Regions from separate parts of the Kitasatospora sp. NPDC056184 genome, predicted to be linked through region 1. Evidence: riboswitches for the same ligand, from Rfam matches in the RefSeq annotation. Region 1 holds a riboswitch; each other region holds the start of a gene.

Evidence for each region. A riboswitch is a leader RNA that binds a small molecule or an ion and turns the genes downstream of it on or off. The one in region 1 is predicted to bind cobalamin.
Region 2: linked by a shared signal. The riboswitch ahead of metE (5-methyltetrahydropteroyltriglutamate--homocysteine S-methyltransferase) and the one ahead of ACFC0B_RS06820 (ABC transporter substrate-binding protein) in region 1 are both predicted to bind cobalamin.
Region 3: linked by a shared signal. The riboswitch ahead of ACFC0B_RS04165 (hypothetical protein) and the one ahead of ACFC0B_RS06820 (ABC transporter substrate-binding protein) in region 1 are both predicted to bind cobalamin.
Region 4: linked by a shared signal. The riboswitch ahead of ACFC0B_RS06550 (prenyltransferase/squalene oxidase repeat-containing protein) and the one ahead of ACFC0B_RS06820 (ABC transporter substrate-binding protein) in region 1 are both predicted to bind cobalamin.

Annotation. Positions count from the first base shown of each region.
Region 1 is NZ_JBHJUI010000002.1:415,257-422,823, reverse strand. Features, by position in the region: gene ACFC0B_RS06850 (anion permease) at 1-163, opposite strand, end outside; gene ACFC0B_RS06845 (anti-sigma factor domain-containing protein) at 464-1,207, opposite strand; gene sigK (ECF RNA polymerase sigma factor SigK) at 1,204-1,788, opposite strand; gene ACFC0B_RS06835 (ferritin-like domain-containing protein) at 2,090-2,896, opposite strand; gene ACFC0B_RS06830 (ferritin-like domain-containing protein) at 2,893-3,693, opposite strand; gene ACFC0B_RS06825 (trypsin-like peptidase domain-containing protein) at 4,188-4,979, shown strand; cobalamin riboswitch at 5,180-5,385, shown strand; gene ACFC0B_RS06820 (ABC transporter substrate-binding protein) at 5,438-6,451, shown strand; gene ACFC0B_RS06815 (FecCD family ABC transporter permease) at 6,448-7,527, shown strand; gene ACFC0B_RS06810 (ABC transporter ATP-binding protein) at 7,530-7,567, shown strand, end outside.
Region 2 is NZ_JBHJUI010000002.1:303,434-311,000, reverse strand. Features, by position in the region: gene folP (dihydropteroate synthase) at 1-262, opposite strand, end outside; gene metE (5-methyltetrahydropteroyltriglutamate--homocysteine S-methyltransferase) at 386-2,701, opposite strand; cobalamin riboswitch at 2,850-3,086, opposite strand; gene ACFC0B_RS06520 (NUDIX domain-containing protein) at 3,418-3,786, shown strand; gene ACFC0B_RS06515 (phosphatase PAP2 family protein) at 3,792-4,502, opposite strand; gene ACFC0B_RS06510 (phosphatase PAP2 family protein) at 4,487-5,104, opposite strand; gene ACFC0B_RS06505 (DedA family protein) at 5,101-5,748, opposite strand; gene ACFC0B_RS06500 (undecaprenyl-diphosphate phosphatase) at 5,933-6,775, opposite strand; gene ACFC0B_RS06495 (response regulator transcription factor) at 7,116-7,567, shown strand, end outside.
Region 3 is NZ_JBHJUI010000001.1:1,079,375-1,086,941, reverse strand. Features, by position in the region: gene ACFC0B_RS04185 (class I SAM-dependent methyltransferase) at 1-394, opposite strand, end outside; gene ACFC0B_RS04180 (MFS transporter) at 363-1,628, opposite strand; gene ACFC0B_RS04175 (ATP-grasp domain-containing protein) at 1,621-2,886, opposite strand; gene ACFC0B_RS04170 (cysteine synthase family protein) at 2,883-3,905, opposite strand; gene ACFC0B_RS04165 (hypothetical protein) at 3,902-4,873, opposite strand; cobalamin riboswitch at 5,027-5,184, opposite strand; gene ACFC0B_RS04160 (ferric reductase-like transmembrane domain-containing protein) at 5,467-6,456, shown strand; gene ACFC0B_RS04155 (hypothetical protein) at 6,604-7,377, opposite strand.
Region 4 is NZ_JBHJUI010000002.1:311,249-317,008, forward strand. Features, by position in the region: gene folP (dihydropteroate synthase) at 1-366, shown strand, start outside; gene cobF (precorrin-6A synthase (deacetylating)) at 339-1,100, opposite strand; gene ACFC0B_RS06540 (adenosylcobinamide amidohydrolase) at 1,377-2,171, shown strand; gene ACFC0B_RS06545 (hypothetical protein) at 2,177-2,338, shown strand; cobalamin riboswitch at 2,502-2,631, shown strand; gene ACFC0B_RS06550 (prenyltransferase/squalene oxidase repeat-containing protein) at 2,732-3,793, shown strand; gene ACFC0B_RS06555 (flagellar hook-length control protein FliK) at 3,823-4,287, shown strand; gene ACFC0B_RS06560 (hypothetical protein) at 4,400-5,760, opposite strand, start outside.

The DNA of each region.
Region 1 (7,567 bases):
CCAGGTTCAGCACCGCCGAAACGGCGACCGCGACGCGCGGCGGCAGGGCCCCGGTGACGATCGAGGTCGCCATCGCGTTGCCGGTGTCGTGGAAGCCGTTGGTGAAGTCGAAGCCCAGCGCCGTGACGACCATCAGCACCAGGACCGCGTCGTTGCCGGTCACGCACCGAACCTAGCCCGCACGCCGAGGCCTTCCCGGTCCCGCGACGCCCCGGCACACCGAACGACGAAGGCCCGCCATCCGATCGGCCCAACACCGCGCACACGTCACGGCCCCGAGCAGAGCGCGGGAGGCGTGCGCGCCCACTTCCCGGACCGGTCGAGCGGTCCGCCCGTGGACGACGCCGCCGGGGCCGCGCTCCGCCGGATCCGGGCGCTTCACGCCGCACCGCCCGGCCACCGCCCGGCGCACGATCTGCGTACTGCCGCCGGATTCGTCGGCGGGCCCGGCCCGCCGGGGAAGTCAGGTGAGCGGCAGCAGCATGAGGGGCTGCCCGGTGGGGCGGTCCGAGCCTCCGGACGGTTCCTCGGTCACGCCGACCCCGACGGCGCCGGCGATGCTCCCGGTGAGCAGCAACTGCCCGTTGCCCGCGGGCAGCAGACCGGCCGGCCGCATCGTGCCGGCGTCGTCGAACCACAGCTCGTAGGCGCGTCCCTGGGGCAGGGCGGGCATGCCGGTGACGAGGAACGCCGCCTGCCCGCGGCCGGGCGACCACACCACGGTGGCGGCGGCCGGGCCGGCGGCCGAAGTGGCGGTGCGCGCGTCCGGAGCGGACAGCAGGCTCGCGACGGCCGCCTGCTGGTCGCGCAGCCGGCTCGCCTGGGCCAGGGCCCGGTTCGCCCGTTCGTGCTGCTGCACCGCGAGCGCTCCGGACCCTGCGGCCAGGGCCAGGCACGCTGCCAGCGCCACTTTGGGCCACTGCCGTCCCGGGCGCGACGAACGCCGCGGTGGCACGACGGGCGTGGTCGTCGGCGGGAGCTGCCGGACGTGGCCGATGCCCCGCAGCACCCGTGCCCTGAGCTCGGGCGACGGCTCCACCGTCTCCGCGGCTCCCAGCCGGGCCAGGGCCGCCCGGAACTCGGCGACCTCCTGTGCGCAGGCCGGGCACTGGACGAGGTGGCCTTCGAACGCGGCGCGCTCCCCTTCCGGCAGCGCGTGCGCCGCGTACGCGCCGGTGAGGGTGTGCAGATCGGGTGCCGCGTTCATGATCCCGCTCCCAGGCAGTCGCGCAGGCGGATCAGGCCGTCCCGCATCCGGGTCTTGACGGTGCCGAGCGGGGTTCCCAGCAGCTCGGCGACCTCGGGGTAGGTGTACCCCCGGTAGTACGCCAGGGTCACGGATTCGCGCTGGAGTTCCGTCAGCGACCGCAGGCACCGGCGGACCTGCTCGCGCTCCAGCCGGCCCTCGACCTGCTCGGCGACCTCGTCGAACGCGGGGACGTGCGACCGGGCGGCCGCCATGTGGTCCCGGTCGGCGGCGGCCTGCGCGGCCCGGACCCGGTCCACCGCGCGCCGATGGGCCATGGTCAGCACCCAGGCCATCACCTCACCGCGCTGCGGCTCGTACCGGGCCGCGGTGCGCCACAGCTCGAACATCACCTCCTGGGTGACCTCCTCCGACTGCGCCGGATCCCGCAGCACCCGCAGCACGAGTCCCAGCACCGGGCCGGCCACCGCGTCGTACAGCCGGGCGAACGCGTCCTGGTCGCCGAGCGCCGTCCTGGCCACCAGCTCCTGCAGGTCCGGACCGCGGAACCGGGGAGCGGGCAGCCGCACGACGCCGTTCACCCGCGCCGCCTTCCCCGGCCGGTGCCGGATCCGGACGGCCGCGGCCGTCCGAGCCTGCCGTACGGACGGCAGCAACGCATGAGAACCTCCTGGTTCGGGTAGCGGGCACGGACCGGCCGATCGGGATTCACCACAGCCGGCCGTACGGACCGCACGTCGAGCCCGGTCCGGGGACCGGCACCGGCCGTCGCGGTCCGGGGGGAAGGCACGGCGCGGTCTCCTGATCGGTGTGGGGCGCGCGCCCGGCGGGACCCGGGGGGTGTCGGTTTCCGTACCGCCGGGCGCGCGCCTGTCCAGGGGGTCAGACCATGAGCAGAGCGGGGCCGGCGGCCTTGTCGACGGGCAGGAAGTCGTCGGGGACGGGGTACCGACCGAGCACGTAGGTGAGGATCGCGGCGTGCATGGCCTCGACCGGAGCGATACTGGCCGCGGTGGCGATGCCGGCGGCGCCGGTGACGCTGTAGGTCGCGAAGAGGTACGTCTGGGCGGCCTGCTCCTCCAACCGGAGCGCGAGCTCGGCGACGTCGCCGACGGAGGCGGCCCTGCCGAGCGCGGCCAGGGTGTCCGGCTGGTTGGACAGCGGCACGTCGGTGATCGCGGGCACGCCTGCGCCGGTGAGGACGGCGTTCCAGGCCTTGGCGTGGTCGGCGTGCTGGGCCATCGCGGTGGTCACGAATGTCGCGACCGCCGGGGGAACGGAACCGAGCCTGCCGGCCTGCGCAGCGTCGAGCGCGGCCCGGTAGGCGCCGACCGCCTGGTTCTCCAGCGCGGTGGCCAGCGCCACCACCCGCAGGTCTCCGGTGTACTGCCCGGCCGCCGGGGCCGGGCCCGGCGCGGTGGCGGCGGGACTTCCGGGGGCGGGGTTGGTGCGGCTCCTGCTGCTGGAGCACGCGGTGAGGACGAGACCGGCGGCGGCCCCGCCCGCGCCGAGCAGGAAGCGGCGCCGCCCGGCGTCGGCCGGCCCGGTGGCGCGGATCTCCGGGACCAGGTCGCGGGCGGTGGCCCGCATGACCGGAAGGGTGGTTCGGTGGGCCTCGTCCATCTCGCGAGTCAGACGGGTGAGTTCGGCCTCGCCGATGGCGGGCTCCCAGCTGCGGTCGGTGGTCACTGTACGGCCCCTTCGGCGATCGGGGAGGCGTTGTCGGTCCGGTGGAAGGCGTCGGGGAAGCCCACGCCGCCGGCCGCGGCGGGCAGCTTCGCCGGGTCGACCGGGATGGCGACCAGGTCGGCGGCGTTGCCCGCCAGCAGCGCCTGTACGGCCAGCAGGACGGCGCGGTGCTGGGCCTCGACCGGGGCGACGGAGGCGAACAGCCTGCGCAGGTCCGCGTTGCCCACCTGGCCGACGTTCCTGGTGTAGGTCTGGGCGGCGACGTCCTCCAGCGTGATGGCGAGCGCCACCACGTCCGCCGAAGTCTTGACGGTGGGCAGTGCCTGGTCGACGACGGCCTTGTACTTCGGGTCGGGGTCGTGCTGCGCCGTGCCGCCGGCGGCGGTCGCGGCGGCGTTGAAGGCCTTGGCGTGGGCCTGGTGCTGCTCGGTGGTCCTGGCGATGAACGCGGCGACCGTCCTGTTGCCGTCCTTGATGAACGGCAGTCCGGCGGCGGTCCGGTAGACGGCCACCGCCAGGTTCTCGATCGACGCGGCGGTCTGCAGCGCCCGGATGTCGTCCCCGGACGCCGTCGCCGACGGGGAGGCCACCGCCCGGGTCCGACCGGCCAGGCCGACCGCTCCCGCCAGGCCGGCGGGCGCGGTGCCGCGCTGCCACCAGCGGCGCGCCGGCGCGGCGCCCTGCCCGAAGTCGGTCAGCGCGGCGCGGGTGACCCGCAGCGCGTCGCTGTTCAAGTCCTCTGACTGCTCGGTGAGTTCTTCCAGCAGCCGGGTGTCGATGTGCTCGCTGGCCATCATGTCCCGTCTCGGCTCCTCGGCCCGGCCGAACGCCGGACCGCTTCCTCCCGGCCTTCGGCACCCTCCCCGCCCCGGCTTGGTCACCGGGCCCGAACGGACGGCGATTCGCCCGCGAGGGTGAGTTCACCGCGACACGGTTGACGGCAGGCCCCGGTTCCCCGCCCCGCCCACGCCGGCACGCCTCCCCGAACGGCACCCGCAGCAGGGGAGGAGACTCCCGGGGCCGGTCCGGAGGGATTCCCCCCGGACCGGCACCCGCCGGAATCCCTCAACGCCATCCCGTCTCGGATCCGTGCAGGCCGTCAGTGGCGCCACCTGCCCCGTGATCTCCCCATCACCCTCCGACCACCGCTCCTCGGGGACCGACCTGTTTTCGCCGGTGCTTCCCGGCACCCGGGTGATAGAAACTCAAGCAGTTCTCATCGCCGCGGCAGTTGACTGGAGCCGTAACCGCGATCCGGTCAACTCCCCCTCCCCGCAAAGGAAGCGATCACATGATACGTCCGTTGCGCGCCCTCGGCCTGGCCGTCCTCCTCACGGCCGTGTCCCTCACCGCGGCTCCGTCCGCAGGCGCCGCCCCCGCTCAGGCCCCCGCCGCGGGCACGCGGTCGCTCACGCCCGTCGGGGGCGGCACGGGGATCATCTTCCGGCTGAACCCGACGCCCGAGGCCCCCACGAGCTGGTACCTCTGTACCCTCACCGCCGTCGGCCGCGACGCGGCGGGCAACCTGGTGGGCCTGACCAACGCCCACTGCCTCATCGACGCGCAGGGCACCAAGCTGGTCGGCGAGCAGATCTACCGGGACACCTCGCCGGCGGGGACGGCCCTCGCCCCGGCCGACGTCAACGCCAGCCGCCCCGACCTGGAGACGGGGGCGATCGGCACGGTGACGTACGTCAGTACGCCCAACAACCTGCTCAGCACCGGACCCAAGGGCCTGGACTACGCGGTGATCAAGCTGGACGAGAGCCGGGTCGCCCCCACCGCCACCGTGGGCTCGGTGACCATCACGTCGATCGGGGCGCCGCCCGCCAACGGGACCCGGATGTGCAAGCAGGGCCACCGGACCGGCCTCACCTGCGGCATCAAGCTGGGCACCAACGGAATCTGGTTCACCCACCTCGTCTTCACCAACTCCGGCGACTCCGGCTCCCCCGTCGTGGACGGCCAGACCCTGGTCGGCAACGCGTTCGGCGCCCAGCACAGTTCGCCGATCCTGAGCATCATCGACGAAATGAACGCCGTCGGCGGAGTCGGGGCCGGCTTCCACCTCGCGACGACCTGAACCACGCCGGAGTCCACCGGCCGGCCCGTGTCCCGCGAGCACCGCAGCTGTCGCGATCGGCCGGCGCCGCGGCGACAAGCGCGGGCAGCGGGCAGCGGGCAGCACGCCACGCACGCCAGGGCCGCCAAGGCGTCCGGAGGAGCCCGAACGATCCCGACGATCATCCCAGGTGCCGGCCAGCACCGACCCGACCACGCCTGATACCTTGCAATCGCCGTGGTGTTCGGGAAACCGGTCTGAGTCCGGTGCGGCCCTCGCCACTGTTGCCGCGGAGTACCGCGGCCCTCGCTGACCGGCTTCGCCAGCGGTCAGGGCCACTGGGCGGGCCTGAAGATCCGCCCGGGAAGGTCGGCTGCGGTGTGTCGATGCGGAAGCCAGGAGACCGGCCACGGCGCGACATGTTCCACGAGGGTTTTGGAGAACACGTGCCCAGCGGTATTCCGCATCCGTACCGATCCATGCGTTCCGCACGTCCCGGAGGTCCGACACGCGTCGGCCGGGCGGTCGCGGCCGTCCTGTTCACCGGCCTGCTCGGCGCTTGTGCGGGCGCCCCCGCGCCCGTCGCGTCCGGCGGGACGACCGGAAGCGCCGAGCCGGTCAGCGTGGACAACTGCGGGACCACCGTGACGGTCGGCGCGCCGCCCGAGCGGCTGGTGACGCTCAACCAGGGTGCCACCGAGGTGGCCCTGGCCCTCGGCCTGCAGTCCCGCATGGCCGGTACCGCCTTCCTCGACAACTCCGTCCCGGAGAAGTGGAAGGCGGCCTACGACTCCGTTCCGGTGCTCTCCAAGGACTACCCGACGAAGGAGAAGCTGCTCGCGGCCCGTCCCGACTTCCTGTACGCCTCCTACTCCAGCGCGTTCACCGACAAGGTCGCGGGCACCCGGGAGGAACTGCGCGGCCAGGGCGTCCCGTCGTACCTCTCCCCGTTCGGCTGCTCGGACAAGAGCCAGGTGCCGCCGACGACCTGGCAGGCGATGTGGGGCGAACTGAACGACGTCGCCAGGGTCTTCGGCGTCACGGAGCGGGCCGCCGCGATCCAGCGGGAGCAGGAGCAGCAGCTGGCCCGGTTCACGGCGACGGCCGCGGGCAAGGGACTGAAGGTCCTGTGGTTCGACTCGGACACCAAGGCGCCCTACGTCGGTTCCGGCCACGGCGGACCGCAGCTCGTACTCGACGCCGTGGGTGCCCGCAACGTCTTCGGGGACCTGCCCGGAGCCTGGCAGAGCGTCAGCTGGGAGAAGGTCGTCGCCGCGGACCCGGACGCCATCGTGCTCGCGGACGCCGACTGGGACACGGCCCAGTCCAAGATCGACTACTTGCAGGGCGACCCGGTGCTGAGCAAGCTCACCGCCGTGCAGCGCAAGGCCTTCGTGGTGGTGCCGTTCTCCGAGTCGACCCCCGGCGTGCTGCTCGCCGACGGTGCCGCCCGGGTGTCGGCGGGACTGGGCGAACTGCGCACGCGGTCATGACCACCGCACCCCGTCCCGCCCTGCGGCCCGCTGGTCCGGGCCGCAGGGCGGCGGTCCTGGCCGTCGCCGCGGCCCTGCTCCTGGCCACCGCGCTCCTCGGCCTGGCCGTGGGCTCGCAGCACGAGCCGGTCCGGACGGTGATCGAGGTCGTGGTGCGCCGTCTCGGGCTGGGCGACCCGCACGTGACGCTGCTGGACGACCAGATCGTCTGGCAGTTGCGGCTGCCCCGGGTTCTGGGAGCGGCTGCCACCGGCGCCGGCCTCGCGGTCTGCGGTGCGGTGCTGCAGACACTGACCGGCAACGACCTGGCCGATCCCTTCCTGCTCGGGATCTCGGACGGAGCCGCCGCCGGCGCGGTCACCGTGATCGTCCTCGGTGTCGGCGTGTCCGGCGCCGTGGGCACCGGTGCGGTGGCGACGGCGGCCTTCGCCGGTGCCCTGCTCGCGGCCGTCGTCGTCCTGGCCCTGGCCGGCGCGCGCACCCGGACGCTGCCGACCACCCGGACCGTACTCGCCGGCATCGCCGTGGGACAGCTGTGCGGGGCCTACACCTCGTTCGCCGTGCTGGTCCTCGGGGACCGCAACGCGGCGCGCGGTGTCATGGAGTGGACGCTGGGCTCGGTCGCCGGCCTGCGGTGGCCCACCGCCGTCTTCCTGACCGCGGTCGCGCTGGCCGGCATCACGGTCCTGGCCTCCTCGGCCCGCGACCTGGACGCCTTCGCCTTCGGCGAGACCGCCGCCCGCTCCCTCGGCGTCCACGTCGAGCGCACCCGCTGGGTCCTCGTCGCCACCGCCGCGCTGGTGACCGCGTGCCTGGTCGCCAACACCGGCGTCATCGGGTTCCTCGGCCTGGTCGTGCCGCACGTGGTCCGGCTCGTCTGCGGCCCGCGCCACGCCCTCCTGCTGCCCGTGTCGGCACTGGTGGGCGCGTCCCTCCTGGTGGGCAGCGACATCGTGGCGCGCTCGGTCCTCCCCGACCGGGAGATCCCCGTCGGCGTCGTCACGGCCGGGCTCGGAGCACCCTTCTTCGCCTGGCTGCTGTGGCGCCAGGGCCGGGCCGACGGGAGGGAGCAGTGACGGTGACGCCCCCCGTCGAGCTGCGCGCCGAGGGGCTCCG
Region 2 (7,567 bases), 110 kb from region 1:
CCAGGACACCTTCCCGAGCGAGGCCACGCACCACGGGCAGGACACGGGCGAGTTCCTCGTCGACCGGCACCCTGCGAGCGCCAGGACGCGTCGACTCCCCTCCCACGTCCACGATGTCCGCATCCCGGGCTGCCATCGCCAGCCCGTGTTCCACCGCACGGCCGGGGTCCAGCCAACTGCCGCCGTCCGAGAACGAGTCGGGCGTGACGTCGAGGACCTGCCCGCGGCCACGGACACGGCGCGCTACTGGTCTCCTGCTCATACCGGATCCCCTTCCTCGCGGCGGAAGGGCGCCTCCCCGCGATCGTCCATGAGGAGATGGGAGGCCCCTGGGGCGGGCACGGTACTCGTACCGCGCCCGCCCTCTCGCGCTCACGCCGGTCTGTCAGCCGGCGACTTCCTCCCGCAGGCGGCGGGCGGCGGTGACCAGGCTCTCCAGGGAGGCGCGGGTCTCCGCCCAACCGCGGGTCTTCAGACCGCAGTCGGGGTTGACCCAGAGCCGCTCGGCGGGAATCGCGGCCAGGCCGGCGCGCAGCAGCCTCACGGCTTCCTCCGTGCTCGGCACGCGGGGCGAGTGGATGTCCCACACCCCTGGTCCGACCTCACGCGGGTAGCCGGCGGCGGCGAGTTCGCCGGCGACCTCCATGTGCGAGCGGGCGGCCTCCAGCGAGATGACGTCCGCGTCGAGCTCGTCGATCGCGGTCATGATGGCGCCGAACTCGGCGTAGCACATGTGGGTGTGGATCTGGGTGTCGGCACGGACGCCGGAGGTGGCGAGCCGGAACGCCTCGGTGGCCCACGCCAGGTAGGCCGGGCGGTCGGCGGCGCGCAGCGGCAGGGTCTCGCGCAGGGCGGGCTCGTCGACCTGGACGACGGCCGCGCCGGCGGCCTCCAGGTCGACGACCTCGTCGCGCAGGGCCAGGGCGACCTGGCGGGCGGTGTCGGCGAGCGGCTGGTCGTCGCGGACGAAGGACCAGGCGAGCATGGTGACCGGCCCGGTGAGCATGCCCTTGACCGGGCGGTCCGTCAGCCCCTGGGCGTAGGAGAACCAGCCGACGGTCATCGGGTACGGGCGGGAGATGTCGCCCGCGAGGACCGGAGGCCGCACGTAGCGGGTGCCGTAGGACTGCACCCAGCCGTGCCGGGTGGCCAGGTACCCGGTCAGCTGCTCGGCGAAGTACTGGACCATGTCGTTGCGCTCGGGCTCGCCGTGCACGAGGACGTCCAGGCCCGCCTTCTCCTGGTACGCGATCACCTCGCGCACCTCGGCTTCCATCCGCTCCCGGTAGACGGCGGCGCCGATCCGCCCGGCCGTCAGGTCGGCACGAGCAACCCGGAGTTCAGTGGTCTGCGGGAAGGAGCCGATCGTGGTGGTGGGCAGCAGCGGCAACCCGAGGCGGGCCCGCTGAGCCACGGCCCGCTCGGGGTAGGCCTGGGCCCGCCGGGCGTCGGCGGCGGTGACGGCGGCTGCGCGGGCCCGGACGGCCGGGTCGCGGGTGATCGGCGACGTGGCCCGGGAGGCCAGGTCGGCGCGGTTGGCGGCGAGTTCGGCGGTGATCGCGCCAGTACCCTCGCGCAGGCCGCGGGCGAGCAGCGCGACCTCCTCGGCCTTCTGCCGGGCGAAGGCCAGCCAGCGGGCGATCTGCGGCTCGACCTCCCGCTCCAGGGCGGCATCGACCGGCACGTGAAGCAGCGAGCAGGACGGCGCCACGTCCACCCGGTCGGCGAGACCGAGCAGGGTCGCCAGGGTGGCCAGCGACCTCTCCAGGTCGTTGATCCAGATGTTCCGGCCGTCGACGACCCCGGCGACCAGGCGCTTGCCCGGCAGCCCGCCGACGCCGGCGAGGTCCTCCAGGTTCGCGGCGGCCGGTCCGGTGAAGTCCAGCGCCAGGCCCTCGACCGGGGCCTTGGCGAGCACCGGCAGGGCCTCGCCCAGGCGGTCGAAGTAGCTCGCCACCAGCAGCTTCGGCCGGTCGGCGAGCGCGCCCAGGTCCCGGTAGGCGCGGGCGGCGGCGTTCAGCTCGGCCGGCGTGCGGTCCTGGACCAGAGCCGGCTCGTCCAGCTGCACCCAGTCCGCCCCGGCCGCCCGCAGGTCGGCGAGCAGCTGCGCGTAGACCGGCAGCAGCCGGTCGAGCAGCGTGATCGGCTGGAAGTCGGCGGCCACGCCGGGGGCGGGCTTGGCCAGCAGCAGGTAGGTGACCGGGCCGACCAGCACCGGCCGTGCGTCATGGCCGAGCGCGAGCGCCTCGCGCAGCTCGCCGACCGCCTTCGCCGGGTTCGCGACGAAGACCGTGTCCGGCCCCAACTCGGGCACGAGGTAGTGGTAGTTGGTGTCGAACCACTTGGTCATCTCCAGCGGTGCGACATCCTGGGTCCCGCGCGCCATCGCGAAGTACCCGTCCAGCGGGTCGGCCTCGACGGCCGCCCGGTGGCGGGCCGGGATCGCGCCGACGGCGACGGTGGTGTCCAGCACGTGGTCGTAGAGCGAGAAGTCGCCCGTGGGCACCTCCTGGACGCCCGCCTCGATCAGCTGCTGCCAGTTCCCGCGGCGCAGGTCGGCGGCTGCGGCCAGCAGTGCGTCGGCGGTGACCGTGCCCTTCCAGTACCCCTCGACGGCCTTCTTCAGCTCCCGGTTCCGGCCCTGCCGGGGGTAGCCGTACGCGGTGGCGAGGGTCGCCGCGGCTGCGGACTTCGTGGTCAAGGGACTCTCCTTCGCGAGTCTTGCTCCTCAAGTGCCCGGTGACGGGACGAGGGCGCGAAGGGGTGACGAACCGGACGGACGGCCGTCATGGCTCCGCCAGGTGTGCACGCCGACCCGCCCACGAGGTCACCGGGATCCGCGCGCGATCGGTCGCACGCGGGCAACGGGCAGGTCTTCGGACTCGCGGGCACGTCCGCCCGTGAAGGGCGGTCACCTACTGGCCGTCGCTTCCCAGACCCTCCCGGGCCCAGTGCGTATGACGGCGGTCGTTCCCGCTCACCGCTGCGGGGCAGTCCCGGACTGGCCAGTCAAAAGGCTTCACCGGGTTCCCTCTTACGACGCGCCTGCCTGGCGGGCAGGGCGAACCAGCTGCACGGCCAGCCTAAGGCCATCTGCTCGGTATCCGGCCGGAGAATCACCCGATCGTCCATATGTTGAGACAACATCGGAGCTTCGTTCCAGCCCGGCCGAAGGAATGAGCAGAGGAGAGGAACAGCACACTCCTCTTCTCGCTCGGCCTCTCCGCACTACCGAACGAATGGGGCACGGGTGGCCGATCCGAACAACGCCCCGGCGGTGATCGAATTCAAGCGGAGCCGGGACGCAGGGCTGGTCACTCAGACGATGTCCTACCTCGTCCGGCCGGCAGCGCACCGACACGAGTTCGAGGCGCTGGTGCGCAGAGAGCTGGGGGCCGAGGTAGCGGGCGGCTGCTGGTGTTCCGGCACACCGACTACAGCTGCGAGGAGGTCGGCATCCAGGTCCCGGCCGGCAGCATCCGGCCGGGCGAGACCCCGGAGGCCGCCGCGCTGCGGGAGGCCCGGGAGGAGACCGGGTTCGCGGAAGGTCGTGCGCAAGCTCGGCGAGACCGAGTACGACATCAGCCCGTACCGGTTCCCTGCCCGCGCAGGTCGGGGCCGGTCCCGGCGTTGGCGAGGCACAGCTCGCGTTCCCGCCCCGCATCGGCGGGTTCGGTGGACAGCAGGGCCGTGGGCACAAGCGCCCAGGCGGGTAGGTCACCCGGATCGGCGCGACCGGCGAGAAACCCCCGCAAGGACAGGCCCGCCCCACCCAAGCGCACCTGACCTGCCTACATCAATCCTGTCGCTCGGCCGTCGGACTGCGGGCCTGCGCCGGGCTCGGGCACCGGGCGGGCAGGTGTCGGCAGGAGAGTGGCGCCGAGGAGCAGCCAGGCGGTGGCGAGGAGCCAGCCGGCGAGGACGTCCAGGGGCCAGTGGACGCCGAGGTAGACGCGGGTGGCGCCGATGACGACGGCGAAGGCCAGCGCGAGTGCCGTGGCCCTGCGGCGGGCACGGCGGTGGGTGCGGGCGACGGCGACGGCGAGCAGTCCGGCGCAGGTGGCGGCGGTGAAGGCGTGGCCGGAGGGGAACGCGAACCCGTCGGGGGTGAACGCCCAGTCGGCGGCGGGCGGGCGGGGGCGGCCGAAACCGTGCATCAGGCCTTGGCGCAGGAGTTGGCCGGCGACCAGCCACAGCACGGGGGCGAGCAGGAGACCGGCGGCGGCCCGCCCGGAGCGGTGCGGTCGGCCCGCCCGGACCAGGACGGCGCCTGCGGCGAGGGCGACAAGGTAGGGGAAGACGTCCGTGCCGAGCGCGGTGACGGCCATGGCGGTGGTGACGGCGGCGGACGGCCGGTGCGCGGCGGCCCAGTCGACAGCCGTCCGCTCGAAGCCGAGCGGGGCCCAGTCGTTGGACCCCAGCACCATGGCGATGATCGCGAACGCCACCACGCAGACAGCGATCCAGGGCGACGACCGCCGTGGGGTCATGCGGTCAGCCATCGCCGCAGCCTTCCTTCGCGGGCCCGCTCGACCAGGGGCGCGGCGCGGCCGGCGAGCATGCCGAGTCCGTGGCCGGCAGCGAGGCCGACCGCCGCGCCGAGGGCCACGTCGTGAGGGTAGTGGACGCCGACCAGTACCCGGGAGACGCCCATCGCAACGGCGAGCAGCAGCCCGAGCGCGCCGAGGCGGCGGTCGACCCGCCACAGGACGGCCGCGGCGGCGAAGACGATGACCGTGTGGTTGCTGGGCAGCGACCAGTCGCCGGCAGCGGGGCAGGCTTCGAGGGTCCGCCCCACGTCCAGGGCCTGACAGGGGCGGGGCTCGCGCAGCACGGACTTGAGCAGGGTGTCGGCGACGAAGGCGGCGATCACGACCACTGGTGCGGCCAGTGCCCGGGCCAGTGTCACACTGTCGGCCCGCCGCGCACGCCACCAGGCGAGGAGCATCAGCACGGCGACCAGGCCCAGCCCGTAGGCGGAGAACGCTGCGACGCCGTGCTGCACCGACGTCGGCAGGTGCTGGGCCCACTGGTCGATACGCTGATAGAGCCCGCCGTCGAGGCCGCGGCCGTCGAGGGCGAACATGCGCGCGGGGCTGGTCATCGGGCCTTGGCCTGACGGCGGGAGCGCAGTACCTCCAGCACCAGCGGTGCCAGCGAGACCGCGACCACGACGGCGACGATCGGCAGCAGGTAGCGGTCGACGTTCGGGATCGAGGAGCCCAGCGCGTACCCGGCCATGACCAGGCCGGCCGTCCACACCAGCCCGCCGACGACCTGCCAGAGGGTGAAGGTCCGGGCGTTCACGCCGAGCGCGCCGGCCAGCGGGTTGAGGACGGTGCGCACGACGGGCACGAAGCGGGCGAGGACGACGGCCTTGCCGTGGCCGTAACGGGTGAGGATCTCCTCCGCCCGTACCGCGCCCTCGTGCAGGTGCTTGCTGCGGGAACGGGCGAGCAGCGCGCGTCCGCCTCGGCGTCCGATCAGGTAGCCGACCTGGGCGCCGGCCAGGGCGCCGACCGCGGCGGCTGCGAGGACCTCGCCGAGGTTCAGGTGGGGGCCGCTGTGCGCGCCGGTGGTGCACAGCAGACCGGCGGTGAACAGCAGCGAGTCGCCGGGAAGGAAGAACCCGACGAGCAGGCCGGTCTCCGCGAACATGATCACGGCGATGCCCAGCGCGCCGAACGCCGCCAGCAGCGAGCCGGCGTCCAACGGGTTGACGGCGAGCAGGGCCGAGGAGGAGAGCATCGGTTGGCGCCTTTCCGGGGGGTTGTCGGCCGGCGACGGCTCGTCCGTCGGCCGGGACGGCCTGTACTGGCGGTGGCCGGCGTCGTGTCCGAACAGTCGGGTCCAGCATGGCCGAGCGACGCTGAAGGGTTCCTGAAGACCCGAGGGAGTCATCAGGAACCTGGTAGGCGGTCCTGTGCGAGCGCTAATGGACCGCGCCGGCCGTGGGGGCGAGGATCCCGCCGGCGACCAGGCCGATGATCAGGATGCCGAGCAGGATGCGGTAGATCACGAACGGCATGAAGCTGTGGTGCGAGATGTACTTCAGGAACCAGGCGATCGCCGCGTAGCCCACCGCGAAGGCGATCGACGTGGCGAGGACGGTCGGACCCCAGGCCGGGGCCGGACCTTCTCCGATCTTGAACAGCTCGAGCGCGCCCGAGGCGAGAACCGCCGGGATCGCCAGCAGGAACGAGTAGCGGGCGGCGGCCTCACGGCTGTAGCCGAGGAAGAGGCCGGCGCTGATCGTGCCGCCGGAGCGGGAGACACCCGGGATCAGGGCCAGGGACTGGGCCGCACCGTGGATCAGCGCATGCGGGAAGGTCAGGTCGTTGATCCGGCGGGCGTCCCGGACCGCGCGGGTGCGGTCGGCGGCGGCGAGGATCAGGCCGAAGACGATCAGGGTGGTGCCGATGATCCGCAGGTCGCGCAGCTGGGTCTCGATGGTGTCCTGGAAGAGCTTGCCGAGGATCGCGATCGGGAGGGTGCCGACGATCACGAACCAGCCCAGCCGGGCGTTCGGGTCGCTGCGCAGCGCGGGCTTGAACAGTGAGCGCACCCAGGTGGAGACGATCGCGGCGATGTCCTTGCGGAAGTAGATCAGCACCGCCGACTCGGTGCCGAGCTGGGTGACCGCGGTGAACGCGGCACCCGGATCCTCCCAGCCGAACAGGGCGGAGAAGACCCGCAGGTGGGCGCTGGAGGAGACCGGCAGGAACTCGGTGAGCCCCTGGATCAGACCGAGTACGGCCGCGTGGAACCAGGAGATCACCGCACACCCGCCCTGCCGGCTCGTCGGTCGCTTCGCATCGTGTCTTCCTGCCTCCGCTCGGGGGAAGGGCCTGGGCGCCGCCTGCCGGCCGCGGGTGTCGCGCCGCCGCGGACCCGGGTGGCGGCCCGGGGCGGGTGGGCTGTCGGCCCGGCGGCTGTCGGTGTTCGTGCTCCCGCGCGAGCGGGCGGCGCGGCCAGCATGGCCGAGGCGGGCTGAACGTTTCCTGAAGACCGAGGCCGAGACGGGTGGCGACCGGTGGCGAGTGGGCGCTGAAGGGTTGCCGAGAACCTGAAGACGTCTTCAGCTGTCCGAGTCGGCGACCTGCGACGCTGGGGGTATGCGCGTACTGGTGGTGGAGGACGAACAGCGGCTCGCCCTGGCGATCAAGCACGGACTGGAGGTCGAGGGATTCAGCGTCGACATCGTCCACGACGGCCTGTCCGGCCTTGCCCGCGCCACCGACCACTCATACGACGTGATCATCCTCGACATCATGCTGCCCGGACTCAACGGCTACCGGGTCTGCTCCCGCCTGCGCGCCGCCGGCAGCGACACGGGCATCCTGATGCTCACCGCCAAGGACGGCGAATGGGACGAGGCCGAGGCGCTCGACACCGGCGCCGACGACTACCTCTCCAAGCCGTTCTCCTTCGTCGTCCTCGTGGCCCGCCTCAAGGCGCTCGCCCGCCGGATCGGCTCCCGCGCCCCGCAGCGCACCGCCCTCGGCGACCTGGTGGTCGACTCCGCCGCCCGGACATGCACCCGGGCCGGCACGCCGATCGCGCTCAC
Region 3 (7,567 bases), on a different contig from region 1:
GCAGCACCCGGGCGTTGTCGGCGGGATCCTCGAAGTAGCCGAAGGAGGTGAACATGTTGAGCACCACGTCGAACGCGCCCGGCGCCTCGTACGCGCGCGCGTCGGCCCGTACGAACGTCACCTCGGCGCCGGCCCCGTCGGCCAGCCGCCGGGCCCGCTCCAGCATCGGCGGGCTGAGGTCGACGCCGGTCACGGCGTGGCCGCGCCGTGCCAGCGGGACGCTGAACACGCCGGGCCCGCAGCACAGGTCGAGCACCCGGGAGCCGGCCGGGAAGTCCAGCAGCGGGGAGGAGTCGAGCAGTTCCTCCGCCTGTGCGTGGCGCTGCTCGGAGAACAGGAAGTCGTGGAACTCGGTCCAGAAGTCATCGTCCTGGAACCCGCCCGTCCGTGTCATGCGGCCTCAGTGCTCCTTCGTCGTCGTGCGGTCGGGGGTGGGGCCCGGCGGCGCGGGAGCGCAGCGCGAGCAGCAGCGGGGGCAGCAGCAGACACTGCGCGGCGGCCAGCAGCCAGAACAGCCCGGTGTGGCCGCCCCGTTCGGAGAGGCCGTAGAGCTGTCCGCCGAGGACGCCGCTCGCGCAGGCGCCGAGTCCGGCGCCGAGCCGCTGCTGCCCGAAGACCACGGCGTCCGAGCGCGGGCTGCGGGCCAGCGCCTCCAGGTCGTTCTTGAGGAAGAGCACGATGTCGCCCAGGGTGATCAGCGCCCCGCCCGCCAGCAGCGCGGGCCGGGTGCCGGCGGCGAGCACGGCCAGCCCGGCGGCGAGGCCGGCGAAGCCGGCCGCCAGGGCGAGCGGGTAGGGCATCCGCCGGATCGCGTCGGAGGCGAGCGGCTGCACCACGATGACCAGCGTGAAGCAGAGCAGCAGCACCAGGCTGTAGAAGGCGCCCGAGGCCCGCTGGACCGCGTACATCGCCAGGAAGTGCTGGAAGTGGAAGTACAGGTAGAAGGCGAGCGCGTTGGCCGCGAACGGCAGTACCGCGATCCCGGCCAGCAGGCCTCGCCCGGCCTCCGGCCCCTGCGCCCGTTGCGGCGCGGCCCCGGCGGGAAGCCCCGCGTGGCCGGCGGTGACCAGCACGAACAGCGCCGTGACGGCGAGGAACAGGTAGCCGGGCGAGGAGAGCACGAACGGCCCGGCGATCAGCGGCCCCACCGCCATGCCCGCGTTGAGGGCGGCGTTGCCCGCCGACAGGAACGCCGGCCGGCGCGCGTCGTCGACGCCCCGCACCAGGTACGCCTTGTTGGCGGGCAGGTACAGCGCGGCTCCGCAGCAGGTCAGCACGAGCGCGCCGACCGCCAGCGGCGGCCAGCGCAGCGCGAGCAGCAGGCCGACGAAGCCGGCCGTGCGGACCGTCAGCGCCCACAGCATGGTGCGGCGGAGTCCGATCCGCTCGGCCAGCGCGCCGCCCGCGATCCCGCCGGAGAACTGCACCAGGGAGGCCGCTGCCAGCACGACGCCGACCGTGCCGAGGCCCATGCCGATCCGCTCGTGCAGGAAGACCGACATGAACGGCAGCACCATGAAGCTGCCGAGCGGGATCAGGAACGAGCAGAGCAGCAGGAACCGCAGCGGCCCGTCGAGCGTACCGAGCGCGGCACGCAGCCCCACCGGGCCGGCGGTGCGGTCAGCCACTGTCGGCCCCGCCGCCCTCGCCCCCGGCCGCGGGCGGCGCGACCGGCTCGGTGAGGACCCGCAGGGCGTTGGCGGCGGCGACCGCGTGGTGGGTGGCCAGCTCGGCGGTCTCGCCCTCCGCGTAGACGATGCCCGCGTAGCCGCGGCTGTCGGCCAGGTGCTCGACCAGGTCGCCCGCCGACCTGACCGGGTACCAGGCGGGCGAGCCGGGCAGGCCGGCCAGCCGTTCGAGCCCGGCGACGCCGGTGAACACCCCGGGAGCGGCCGGGTAGCCGAGGACGAAGGCGACGGCCGGGCCGCCGGGCGGTTCGGCGTCCATCAGGGCGGGGCGGCGGCCGAGCGCGGCCTCGACCAGCGCCTCGTACACGTTGACGCCGAGCGCGCGGCACAGGCCCTCGCCGACCAGCGCGCCGCCGATCCGCGGGTTGATCTCGACGACCTCCGGGCCGTCGGCGGTCAGCACGAACTCCACGTGCGCGAAGCGGTCGGTGTAGCCGACGGCGGCGAGGACGTCGCCGAGCCACCGCTCCAGCGCGGCCCGGCGCGGCTGCGGGAACGCCACCGGGAAGGCCGTGATCTCCTCCCGGAAGTACGGCTCGGGGGACATCAGCCGGCTGGAGACGCCCAGCAGCCTGGTCCGGCCGTCCCAGCCGAGCGTCTCGGCGCTGTACACCGGCCCGGCGAAGTACGGTTCGGCGAACAGCCGGCCGCGGAACTCCCGCCCGGCGGCCTCGGCCAGGACGGCGTCCAGCTCCGCCGGGTCGCGCACCAGCCAGACGTTCTGACTGCCGGTGCCCGCGGTGTCCTTGAGGACGGCGGGCAGGCCGGGCTCCTTGAGGAGTGCCTCCGCCGCCTCCGGGCCGGTCCCGGTGACCGGTACCGCCCGGCCGCGGGTCAGCCCGGCCTCGTACAGCCGGCGGCGCACCGCCGACTTGTCGCGGGTCAGCCGCAGCACGGCCGGGTCGAGGCCGGGCAGGCCGAGCCGTTCGGCGAGTTCGGCGGCGACCAGCGTCCAGGTGTCGGTGGAGCTGATCAGGCCGCGCGGCCGGGGGGAGCGCTCCAGCAGCGCGGTGAGCCCGTCCACGTCGAAGGTGTCGGTCTCCACGACGTCCAGCGCGTCCGCCGGCAGCCGCTCCAACTCGTAGGTGTAGTAGGAGGGGTCGCGGGTGAGCAGGGTCAGCCGCTCGCCGAGCGCGTCGGCGGCCCGCACCAGGTGGCCGAGGCCGAAGGTGAGCGATTCCAGGCAGACGATGCTCATGCCGCCCGCTCCTCGCGCTGCGGCGGGCACGCGGTGCGCCGCCAGGCCATCGTGGACCAGGGCATGGACATCTCCTCGGGGGCGGAGACCTCGACCGGTTTCAACGCGGCCGGGTCGGGGGCCTCGGTGTGCCGGGCGAAGACGCGCTCGACGTAGCGGTGACCGGTGTCGGCGCCGATCACCAGGTGCAGCCGGTCGGGGTGGCGGCGCGCCTCGTAGGCCGCGGCCAGGTAGCCGGCGCCGGTGGACAGCCCGGCGAAGACGGCGTGGTCGCGCAGCAGGGCGACGGTGCCCGCCATGGCGTGGGTGAAGTCCAGCCAGTGGATGCCGTCGTAGAGGTGGTGGCGGACGTTGTCGAAGACGATGGACGAGCCGATCCCCGCGATGATCGCCTCCGGGTCGTGGTGCCCCTGGCTGCCGAAGGTGACGCTGCCGAAGGGCTGCACCCCGACCAGCCGCACCGAGGGATCGGAGGCGCGCAGCCGGGTCGCCACCCCGCCGGTCGAGGCGCCGGAGCCGACCCCGCCGACGACGGTCAGCGCGGCGCCGGGGAAGGCGGCCGTGATCCGGTCGGCGACCTCGTGGTAGCCGAGGTAGTGGACGTCGTCGTGGTACTGCCGCATCCAGTGCCAGTCCGGGTGCTCGGCGAGCAGCTCGCGCACCCGCCGCACCCGCAGCTCCTGGTCCAGCTTGAGGTCGCGGGAAGGCACGACCTGCTCCACGGTGGCGCCGAGGATCTCCAACTGGGCGCGGGTGGTGGCGTCGACGGTGGTGGAGGCGACGATGTGGCAGCGCATGCGGTGCCGGTGGCAGGCGAGCGCCAGCGCGTAGGCGTAGATGCCGCTGGAGCTGTCCACCAGGGTCTGCCCCGGGCGGACGGTGCCGCGCTCCAGCAGGTGGCGGACCGCGGCGAGCGCCGAGTAGATCTTCATCGACTCGAACCGGACCAGCACGAGGCCGTCGGTGAGCCGGACGAGATCGGGGATCTTCAGGGCGTCGGCGATGTGGGGGTGGATCACCTGTAGCCTCCTTGGGCGAAGGAACACTGGTGGCCGAGCGAGTGGAAGAACGCGGACAGGTCCGACTTGAGCGCGGCGTCGGGGCGTCCGGGGAGCAGGTAGCCGATCAGGCAGCCGGTGTGGGCGACGAAGATCCCGTCGGCGCCGAACTCCTCGCGGTGGGCGAGCAGCGCGTCGAACGTCGCTTTGGGGAGCACCTGTTGGGAGAGCGCGGCGCTCGCCGTGGCCGTCCGCGCGACGGCGGCCGGGTCGCCCGCGGCGAAGCCCTTCAGCAGGTCGGTCAGGCAGCGCCGGTACTCCTCGCCGTGCCGCCGGTAGTGTCCGAGCAGCAGGTCGGTGACGGCGGCGGTGTCCACCGTCCCGGGCTCGGTGATGTACGCGGTGTGGAAGCCGATGCCGGTGCCCAGCCGCCGCACCACCCGGTGCCGGCCGCTCAGGTGCAGGGCGAACTCGTCGAGGAAGACGCTGTCGGCCCGCTCGATCTCGCGCAGGACCGCGAGCACCACCCCGGTGTCGTACGGCAGCGCGAAGATCCGGAACAGGCAGCGCAGGGTCGCCACGATGTCGGCGGTCGAACTCGCCATGCCCACCCCGACGGTGAGCTCGGAGTGCACGCACCAGCGGCCCGGCGGCAGGGTCAGCCCGAAGCGCTCCAGGAACAGCCGGGCCGCCGTCGCGGCCTTCGCCCCGAGCGGCAGCGGGTCCGGCGGGTCCGTCCCCGGGGTGAAGTGCACCCAGGAGTGGCGGTCGACGGGGAACGACACCACCGCGATGTCGGGGCGGGAACCGGCGCGCAGCGGTCCCTGGTAGAGCTCGCCCAGGGTGCCGTGGCAGACACCGGAGAGCGTGCCGCCCGGCGGCGGGGCGGGCCGGGCCCCTCCGGTGGGGGTCACCATCGCGCCGCCGGGGCCCGCCGGGGGGCGGGCCGGTGGGCGCCCGGTGCGGGCGGGCGGAACTCGCGCGGTCACGGACACGTCCTCCTCCTCGTTCCGAGCCCCGCGTCATGACCCGGAGGAGGAGGGCACGGCGCGTCGTCGCACGCCGCGCAGCCGTCCGTACCGCCGACCCAGTCCACGAGGTCACCGTGCACAGCCCGCACGTGGGGGTGCGGGCGCAGCGGCAGGTCTTCGGACTCGCGGGCCGGTGCGCCGAGAAACCGGCGCACACCTACCGGCCGTCGCTTCCCGGGCCGGGGCGGAGCCCGGCCCAGTGCTGTTGACGGCTTTCGTTCCCACTCACCGCTGCGGGACAGTCCCGGTTTCCCACCGGGTTCCCTCTTGCGTCGCGCCGCCGAAGTCCGGTCGGTCGGGAGGCGCGAACCGGCTGCGGACATGAGCATACGGGGGCTCGCGCTCCGGTGGCAGGGCTCGTGCGGACGGTTGTCCGAATGCGATCGGTCCGCGGGCCGGGGCGTGGGGCGCCGCGGCGGACGGGCCGTCGGTCCACGAGCCACTCTGGCCGGATACGGGCTCGGCAAGCCGGAACGCCTCCGCCACACTGGTGCGTCCCACGCCCGCCGCACACCGCCCCACCGGTGTGCCGCCGTTCCGGAAGGTCCACGATGCTGCCTGAGCCGACGCCGGGGGACGACGCTTCGGACGCCCCGCCGCCCGCCGCCGGGAGGCGGCCCGCCGAGCGCGTCGCCCTCCGTTCCGACCTGCGGGCCGCGCTGCCCGACGCGAGCGCGGCGGTCGGCGTCACCGCGGCGGTGTTCGTGCTGCTGTACGTCCGGATGGACGCGGGCACCTCGGCGACGGTGGCGGTCATGCCGTTCATGGACGACTCCCGCACGTACTGGATGTACCTGCTGAGCCAGGCGTTCGGCTGGTCGGGGCTGCTGTGGGCCTGGGGGACGGTGGTGCTCGGGCTGCTGCTCTCCGGTCCGCGGCCCGGTCGGCTGCCGGTCGCCCGGCAGACCCTGGAGCGCTGGCACCGCACGACGAGTCTGACCACGACGGCCCTGATGTTCGCGCACGCGCTGCTGTTCGCGGCCGAACTCGTGCGCTACGAGGCCGAGTCGGCGTGGGGCGACCGACTCTGGTCGGGGTTCGCCGACAGCTTCGTGCCCGGCTGGTACGACTCCGGCACCGGCCGCACCGCCATCCCGCTCGGGCAGGGCGCGCTCTACCTGGCCGTGCCGCTCGGCCTGCTGTTCTACGTGCGGCACCGGATCGGACCGAACACCTGGCGCCGGCTGCACCGCTTCGTGGTCGTCGTCTACGTGCTGAGCGTCTGGCACACCCTGCTCTACGGGACCAACGTGTGGTTCGGCGAGTGGCCGCGCACTGTCCTGTGGCTCCTTCAGGTCCCGCTCGCCGTCCTGCTGCTGGCCCGGCTGCTGCGGCCGGTCCGGCGGGCCGAGCGGCTGGCGGCGCCGGGACGGGGCGGGGCCCGGTCGCTGCCGGCCTGGACGGTGCGGGCGCTCGGGCGGGTCGCGGTTGCGGCCCTCGCGGTCGGCCTGATCGCGGTGGCGGCGTCCGGCCACGACGGCGGGCGGACGCGTGCGCCGGCACCGCCGGCCTCCGGCGGACAGGCCGACGGCACCGGGTGAGTCACCGTCCCCGCGGGCGCCGCCGTCCGGCCGATCCGAACGAGCACGGCCGCCTCACCGCCGTCCTGACGGTGGGTCGAAACACCGGGTGCTCCCGGGCACGGGGCCGGGCCCGATCTCCTCCGGCTCGCGGCGCCACCCCGGCGGCTACCTCGGCCGCTCCCCCGGGGCGTAGCGGGTGGTGAAGCCGAGGACGGCGGCGTAGCGGCCCTCGGCGGGCTTCAGCACCTCCATCGGCCGCAGGGGCTGCCAGGTCAGGTACTCGGAGCGGGCACGGTCGTCGTTGCGGTGGCGGCGGGTGCCGTACTCGGCGTACCAGGAGTCCTCACCGGGGGGCAGGCTCATCCGGCCCGTCATGCGGGCGACGTCCACGTCGAGGGACGTCCGTACCGGCTCGGCCGCCGGCCGCCCGAACCGCACGGACGGGGCGATCGGGCGGGCGGCCGCCTCCGCCAGCCGCTCGGGCGAGGTGTCGCCACCGGGGCTGTGGGCGTAGTCGTCGGCGGCGATCAGGCTCCCCCTTCCGTCGTCGACGCCCTGCCAGCCCTCGGCGTCGAGGTAGCGGTCGAGGTCGGCCAGGCGGGTGCGGATGTCGGTCGTGTCCAGGGCGAGGTAGAGCTTGACCGTTCGCTCGCAGGTCGGCGCCGTCCAGTTGCCCCGGCCCCACATGGCGGACTCGACCTCCGTCCAGCAGACGTCGACCGTCGACGTCCCCAACCGCTCGACCCACGGCAGCAGTTCGGGCAGCCGGGCGATCCGCCCGTCGGTGTCCCGTTCGGCCGCCCGCCGGGCCTCGGCGGTCGCCGGGGCCTTCACCAGGGCCCGCAGGTCCGGGGGGTCGGGGGTGGCGAAGGCCCGGTGGATCGACCACAGCATCCACCCGGCCAGCGCGACCAGCACCACCAGGAGAGCGACCAGCACCCTCCGCACCCCGGCCCAGACCACGATGTCCTCCCCCGCCCCGCGCTCACCCTGCCCGGCATCGTACGGGCATCCGGCCGGCCCCCGGCGGGCCGGGCCCGGGGGAATCGGCGGACCGGCCCGTAGGCTCGGGGAGGGGCCCGATGGCTCCGGCCGAGTACCCACCCGGCCGGACGGGCCGGAGCCGAGG
Region 4 (5,760 bases), 100 kb from region 1:
GCCGGAGCCGATCCGGCCCAGGTGATCGTCGATCCCGGTCTCGGCTTCGCGAAGGGCCGCGAGGACGACGGGGAACTGTTCGCCGCGCTGGACTCCTGGCATGCGCTGGGACGACCGCTCCTGGTGGGACCGTCCCGCAAGCGGTTCCTCGGCGAACTACTGGCCGACCGGGCCACCGGCGAGCCGCGTCCGGCCCGGGAGCGGGACGACGCCACCGCGGCGGCGGCCGTCCTGGCCGCTGCCCAGGGAGCCTGGGCGGTGCGTGTCCACGAGGTGCGGGCCACCGCGGACGCCGTCCGCGTCGAGGCGGCCCCGCGTGCTCGCCGGGCGCCGGCCGGTCAGTCCTCGGTGCGGCGGAGCAGGTAGGTGTCCATGATCCAGCCCTTGCGCTCGCGGGCTTCGCGGCGCTGCCGGGTGATCTCCGGCGCCGTCTCATCGAGTGGCCCGGAGAGCAGGATCTCGTCCGGGGCGCCGAGGTAGGCGCCGTAGTGGATGTGCACGCCCTCGGGGTCGATCCCGGCGAAGGCGGCCCGGCCGTCGAGCATCACCACGGTGTCCTCGCTGCCCGGGCCGAAGCCGTCCTCGGCCAGGCGGCGGGCCGGGGTGATCCGCAGCGGGCGGCCCACCCGGGTGAGGGTGGTGCGGTGCTGTGCGGCGAGTACCGAGACGCTGCTGATCCCGGGCACCACCTCGTAGCGGAACGCGCCCGGGTCGGCGGTCAGGACCTCGTCGAGGACGGCGGTCACGCTGTCGTACAGGCTGGGGTCGCCCCAGACCAGGAGCGCGCCCGTGCCGTCCGGGCCGAGTTCCTCGGCGACGAGCCGGCCGACCAGCTCGGCCCGACGACGGCGCCAGTCCTCGACGGCCTCGGTGTACGCCGGGGTGCTCCGGTCGCGCTCGGCGTCCGGCACCTCGACCACCCGGTGACCGGGGCGGGCGTGCTCCTCGATCATCCGCCGCCGCAGGCGCATGAGGTCCTGGCGCTGCTCGTTCTTGTCGAGGAGGAGAAAGACGTCCGTGCGGGCGATGGCCTTGACCGCCTGCAGGGTGAGGTGGTCCGGGTCGCCCGCACCGATGCCGATGACGATGATCTGCCGCATGACTGCGATTCTGCCGGATCCCGGACCCGGCGGCCGTCGCTGCGGGCCGCGACCGGACACCTCCCCGTAGGCCTCGCCACCTGCGGATTCCTCGTGGGGAGCGGGTGGGTTCCGGTGGGTTCGGCGAACCGGAGGCAGTGATACGTTCGCGGATGCGGGCGGGGAGAGGAGCGGCTGCGGATGCTGCGCATCGCTGGAATCCCCGGCCGCCCCGGCCGGCGGCCACCGAGAGCCCGGGAGCCGGGGGAGGGCTGGACGGATCCCGATGGCCGAGAGGTGAGTACCACGGACAGCTTCGTGCCGGAGCAGCGGCCACCCGTCGTCCTGCGGCGTGCCCGGACGGAGGACGGCTCGTGCCGCCACCAGCTGGTGTGGAAGGCCGGCCCGGGGTGGCGGATGGTCAGCAGTGCCGTCCTGGGCGGCGGGCTCGGCGAGCGCGGCTGGGTGCTGAACGCCCAGGTCAGGCCGGGCTACTCCCGGATGGACCCCGATCGGCACCTGGCGGAGCTCGCGGCGGCCGAGGGCCTGAACGGGCCGGGCGTCGGCCTGATGACCGCCGCCGAGGTCGACGACTGCACCTGGAGCGAGGACGGTGGCGCCGTCGCCCTCGTCACGACCGGCATCGGAGTCCCGACGTGGGCCGCCGACCCCGGTGCCTCGGTGCCCGTCCCGTTCGCGCCGGCCCCGTCCAGGCCAGCCCCGTTCGTGCCCGGAACGATCAACATCCTCGCGGTGGTGCCGGCCCCGGTGACCGACGGCGGGCTGGTCAATCTGCTCGCGACGGCCACCGAGGCCAAGGTGCAGGCCCTTCTGGAGGCCGGGTACGACTGTTCCGGGACGCCGTCCGACGCGGTGTGCGTGGCGGTCCGCACACCGGGTACGCCCGCGGCGGCCGACCCGTTCGGTGGCCCGCGCTCCGTGTGGGGGTCCCGGCTGGCCCGTGCCGTGCACCGAGCCGTGCTCGACGGGGCGGAACGGGACCGAGTGCGGAGGGACCGTGGAGCTTCCGTACCCCACCAGGGGCCGAGCCCCGAGTGCTGCCGCGAGAACGTCCTGCACGCCGGCCGGTGAGCGGGGTGGGTGACGAGCCGTCCGCCGGAGCCGCAGGACGACCGGCCGGGGTACGCCGCTCAGGAGCCGTCGAAACCGTCTCCCACGCCACGTTCGCCACCGCCGACCAGCAGGAGGGCATGGCCGCCTTCGCCGAGAAGCGCCCCGCGCGGTTCGAGCACCGCTGACGCGGGCGGTGGCGCGGCAGCCCGGTTCCGGGGTACCGCGCCCCGCCGTCCGTGATCCGCCGCAGACACCTGCACGGTCCCCGCGGCCGGTCGCCGACGACCCGGCCGGCAGCCCGACGATGTGACGCACGGGACCTTGACCCGCCCTTCCGCGCGTCGCCATGATGGGCCGTCAAGTTCTGACTCCGCCGTCGGGGGAAGCCGGTCCGAATCCGGCGCTGACCCGCAACGGTAGGCCGTCGACCCGGTGTCGGCGGCGAGCCCGAGTACCCGTCGGCGGAGGTGTGTCGTTCCCTCCTCCCGTCGTGGTCTGCGGGCCGGAGCTCCGAGGGCTGCCCGGGTCCGTACCGGCGCCCCTCCGGGCCCCTGCGTCCAGGCCCGGAAAGGACCCTCGTGACCGCCCTCCGCCGCACCCTCGGCCTCCTCGCGATACCGACCCTCGCCTTCGCCGGCGCCCTCCCGGCGGCCGCCGCACCGGTCGGCGTGGACTCGCCCACGATCCGTCCGGACGCCGCCGCGGCCGGCTGGCTGGCCCGCCAGCTCGTCGACGGCGACCACTTCGAGTCCGTCTTCGACGGCACCGCCTACCCCGACCAGGGCCTGACCATCGACGCGGTACTGGCCTTCGCCGCCGCCCGCAGCTCGGACACCGCCGCCGCCAAGGCGACCGCCTGGCTCGCCCAGCCCGCCATCCTCACCGGCTACCTCGGCGACGGCACCACCGAGGCCTACGCGGGGGCCACCGCCAAGCTGCTGCTCGCCGCCGAGGTCCGCGGCGCGGACCCGGCCTCCTTCGGCGGCGTCGACCTGCCCGCCCGGCTGCGCTCGCTCCAGGCCCCGAGCGGCCGCTTCTCCGACCGCTCCCAGTGGGGCGACTACAGCAACGCCTTCGGCCAGTCGCTCGCCCTGATCGCCCTGCACCGGACCCCCGGCGGCGCCCCGGCCGCCGCCGTCGACTTCCTGGCCGACAGCCAGTGCGCGGACGGCGGCTTCCCGGTCTCCTTCGGCCAGACCACCTGCACCGCCGACACGGACGCCACCGCCCTCGCCGTCCAGGCCCTCGCCGCCACCGGCCGCGCGGCCAAGGCGGCCGCCGGACTCGGCTGGCTGACCGCCCAGCAGAACGCCGACGGCGGCTTCGCGGCCGCCGGGGCCACTACGTCCAACGCCAACTCCACCGGTCTCGCGACCCAGGCGCTGCTCTCCAACGCCCGCTTCGGCGCGGGACTCAAGGGCTGGAGCCGGCTGGTCAAGTTCCAGCAGCGCTGCGACGCCGACCCGGCCGTGCGCGGCGCGATCGCCTACGACGCCTCCGGCTTCAACCCCGGCAACGCCGCCCGGGCGACCGGCCAGGCCGTCCTCGGCCTGGCCGGCACCCCGCTGGCCACCCTCTCCGCCGCCGGAGCGCGCCCGGACGCGCCCACCCTGGCCTGCCCCGCGCCCGCCACCCCCTGACCACCCGCGACCGCACGAGGAGAGTCCTGATGACCGAGCACCTGACCCGCCGCACCCTTGGCTCGCTCGCCGCCGTCGCGGCGCTGACCGCGAGCCTCCTCGGTGCCGGCGCCGTGCACGCCCCCGAGGCCCGGGCCGCCGCCTGCACCGGCACCACCGGCGTCACCGTCGTGGTCGACTTCACCGCGGTCGGCGGCGGCATCCAGACCGGCTGCGCCCTCGGCGACCCGGCCAGCGGCCTCGCCGCGCTCACCGGCGCCGGCTTCTCGTACACCTTCCACCCGCGCTACCCCGGCTTCGTCTGCACCGTCAATGCCCTGCCGACGACCTGCACCAACCCCACCGGCAGCGCGTACTGGTCGTACTGGCACGCCCAGCACGGCGGACCCTGGTCATACAGCAGCCTCGGCGCCGGCAGCTACAACCCGGCCCCCGGCGATGTCGAGGGCTGGGCCTTCGGCGCCGGCGGCCAGCCGGGCATCACGGCGCCCTGAGCGGCCTGAGCGCCCTGACGACGACGCACCGGTGCCCCGGTCCTCCGCGACGGAGACCGGGGCACCGGCGGTTCCGGGGGCGTTCAGGCCGTCCGGCGCGGCCGCTGCCGGATCAGCTGCCGTAGCGCAGCGAGACGGTGTCGCCCAGGTGGACGGTGGTGGCCCGGGTGGCGGCGGTGGCGGTGGCGCCGTCCAGGCTCACCTTCCAGGTGGCGGAGCCGCTGTTGGCGGTGCCGTTGAGTGCGGTGATCGTCCCGCCGCCGGTGGCGGGGGTGACGGAGGTGACGCAGCCGCCCGGGGTGGCGGTGCCGGCCGCGTCGAGGACGTCGCCGAGCGTCGCGGTGGTGCCGGTCGGGTTGACGGTGACGGCGCAGACCTTGAGCGCGCCGGTGCCGTCGTCGACGACCAGGGCGAGCCTGGCGGCGGTGCCGGAGGTGAACGCGGTGGTGGCCGACCAGGTCGGCTCCCCGGCCGTGGTCGGGGCGGGCGGGGCGGCGGTGAAGCCGGCACCGGCGACGGCGCGCAGGCCGTCGACGGAGGCGTAGGGGGAGGAGGCGGTGTCGCTCGGCTGGTACTTGAAGCCGCCGCCGGGCTTGAACTGCTGGGCGATCAGGAAGTCGACCGGGGTCTTGCCGGTGCCGCTGGTGAAGTCGGCGCCCTGGGGGTTGATGCCGCAGGCGTTGAGACCGGAGACGGCCCAGCCGTTGGAGTCGGTGTTGACGCCCCACAGGGCGTTGAACGCCCCGGAGGCCAGCAGCTTGCCCTTGAGGAAGTTCTTGGCGGCGACGACCGCCGGGTCGGTGTTGGGGACGCCGCCGACGCACAGGGAAGCCATCGCGGCCCCGGTCATGTCGATGTCGCTGCCCGTGCCGAGCTCGGTGGGGTCACCGGCGGCCTTGGTGTAGTTCCAGCCGCCGTCCGTGTGCTGGTTGGCCCGCACAGCCGTGACGGAGGCGTCCAGCAGGGCCTGCGGAACGCGCTTGGCGCCGCTCTGGGTCTTGGCGCCGCCGAGGGCGAGGAGGCCGAACACGGTGCCGTTGAAGTTGGCGGACGGACCCCAGTAGCCGGGTTCGGCGGTCTGCCAGGAGGAGACCGCGTCGGCGATCAGGTTGCGGCCGGGGCCGACGCGCGCGGGATCGACGCCGGCGGCGTAGGCGTTCAGGATGCCCCGCTGGTAGTCGGTGACGACCGGCGAGGCGCCCGGCCAGCCGGCGGCGGCGAGCTGGTTGCGGTAGACGAGGCGGGCGTTCTTGGTGACGTCACCGCCGGGCGTCACGTCGGCCGCCGCGGTGCCGGCCGCGGCCAGCGCGCTGAAGGCCCACTCGTTGGACAGCCCGCCGCCGGTGACGTAGCTGCCGTCGGCGGCCTGGAGGGACTTCAGGTAGGTGACGCCGGTGCTCTTGGAAGTGGCGATCTGGGCCGGGGTGGCGGTGGCGTGGGCGGGGACGGCCGACAGCAGCAGCGCCCCGGCCG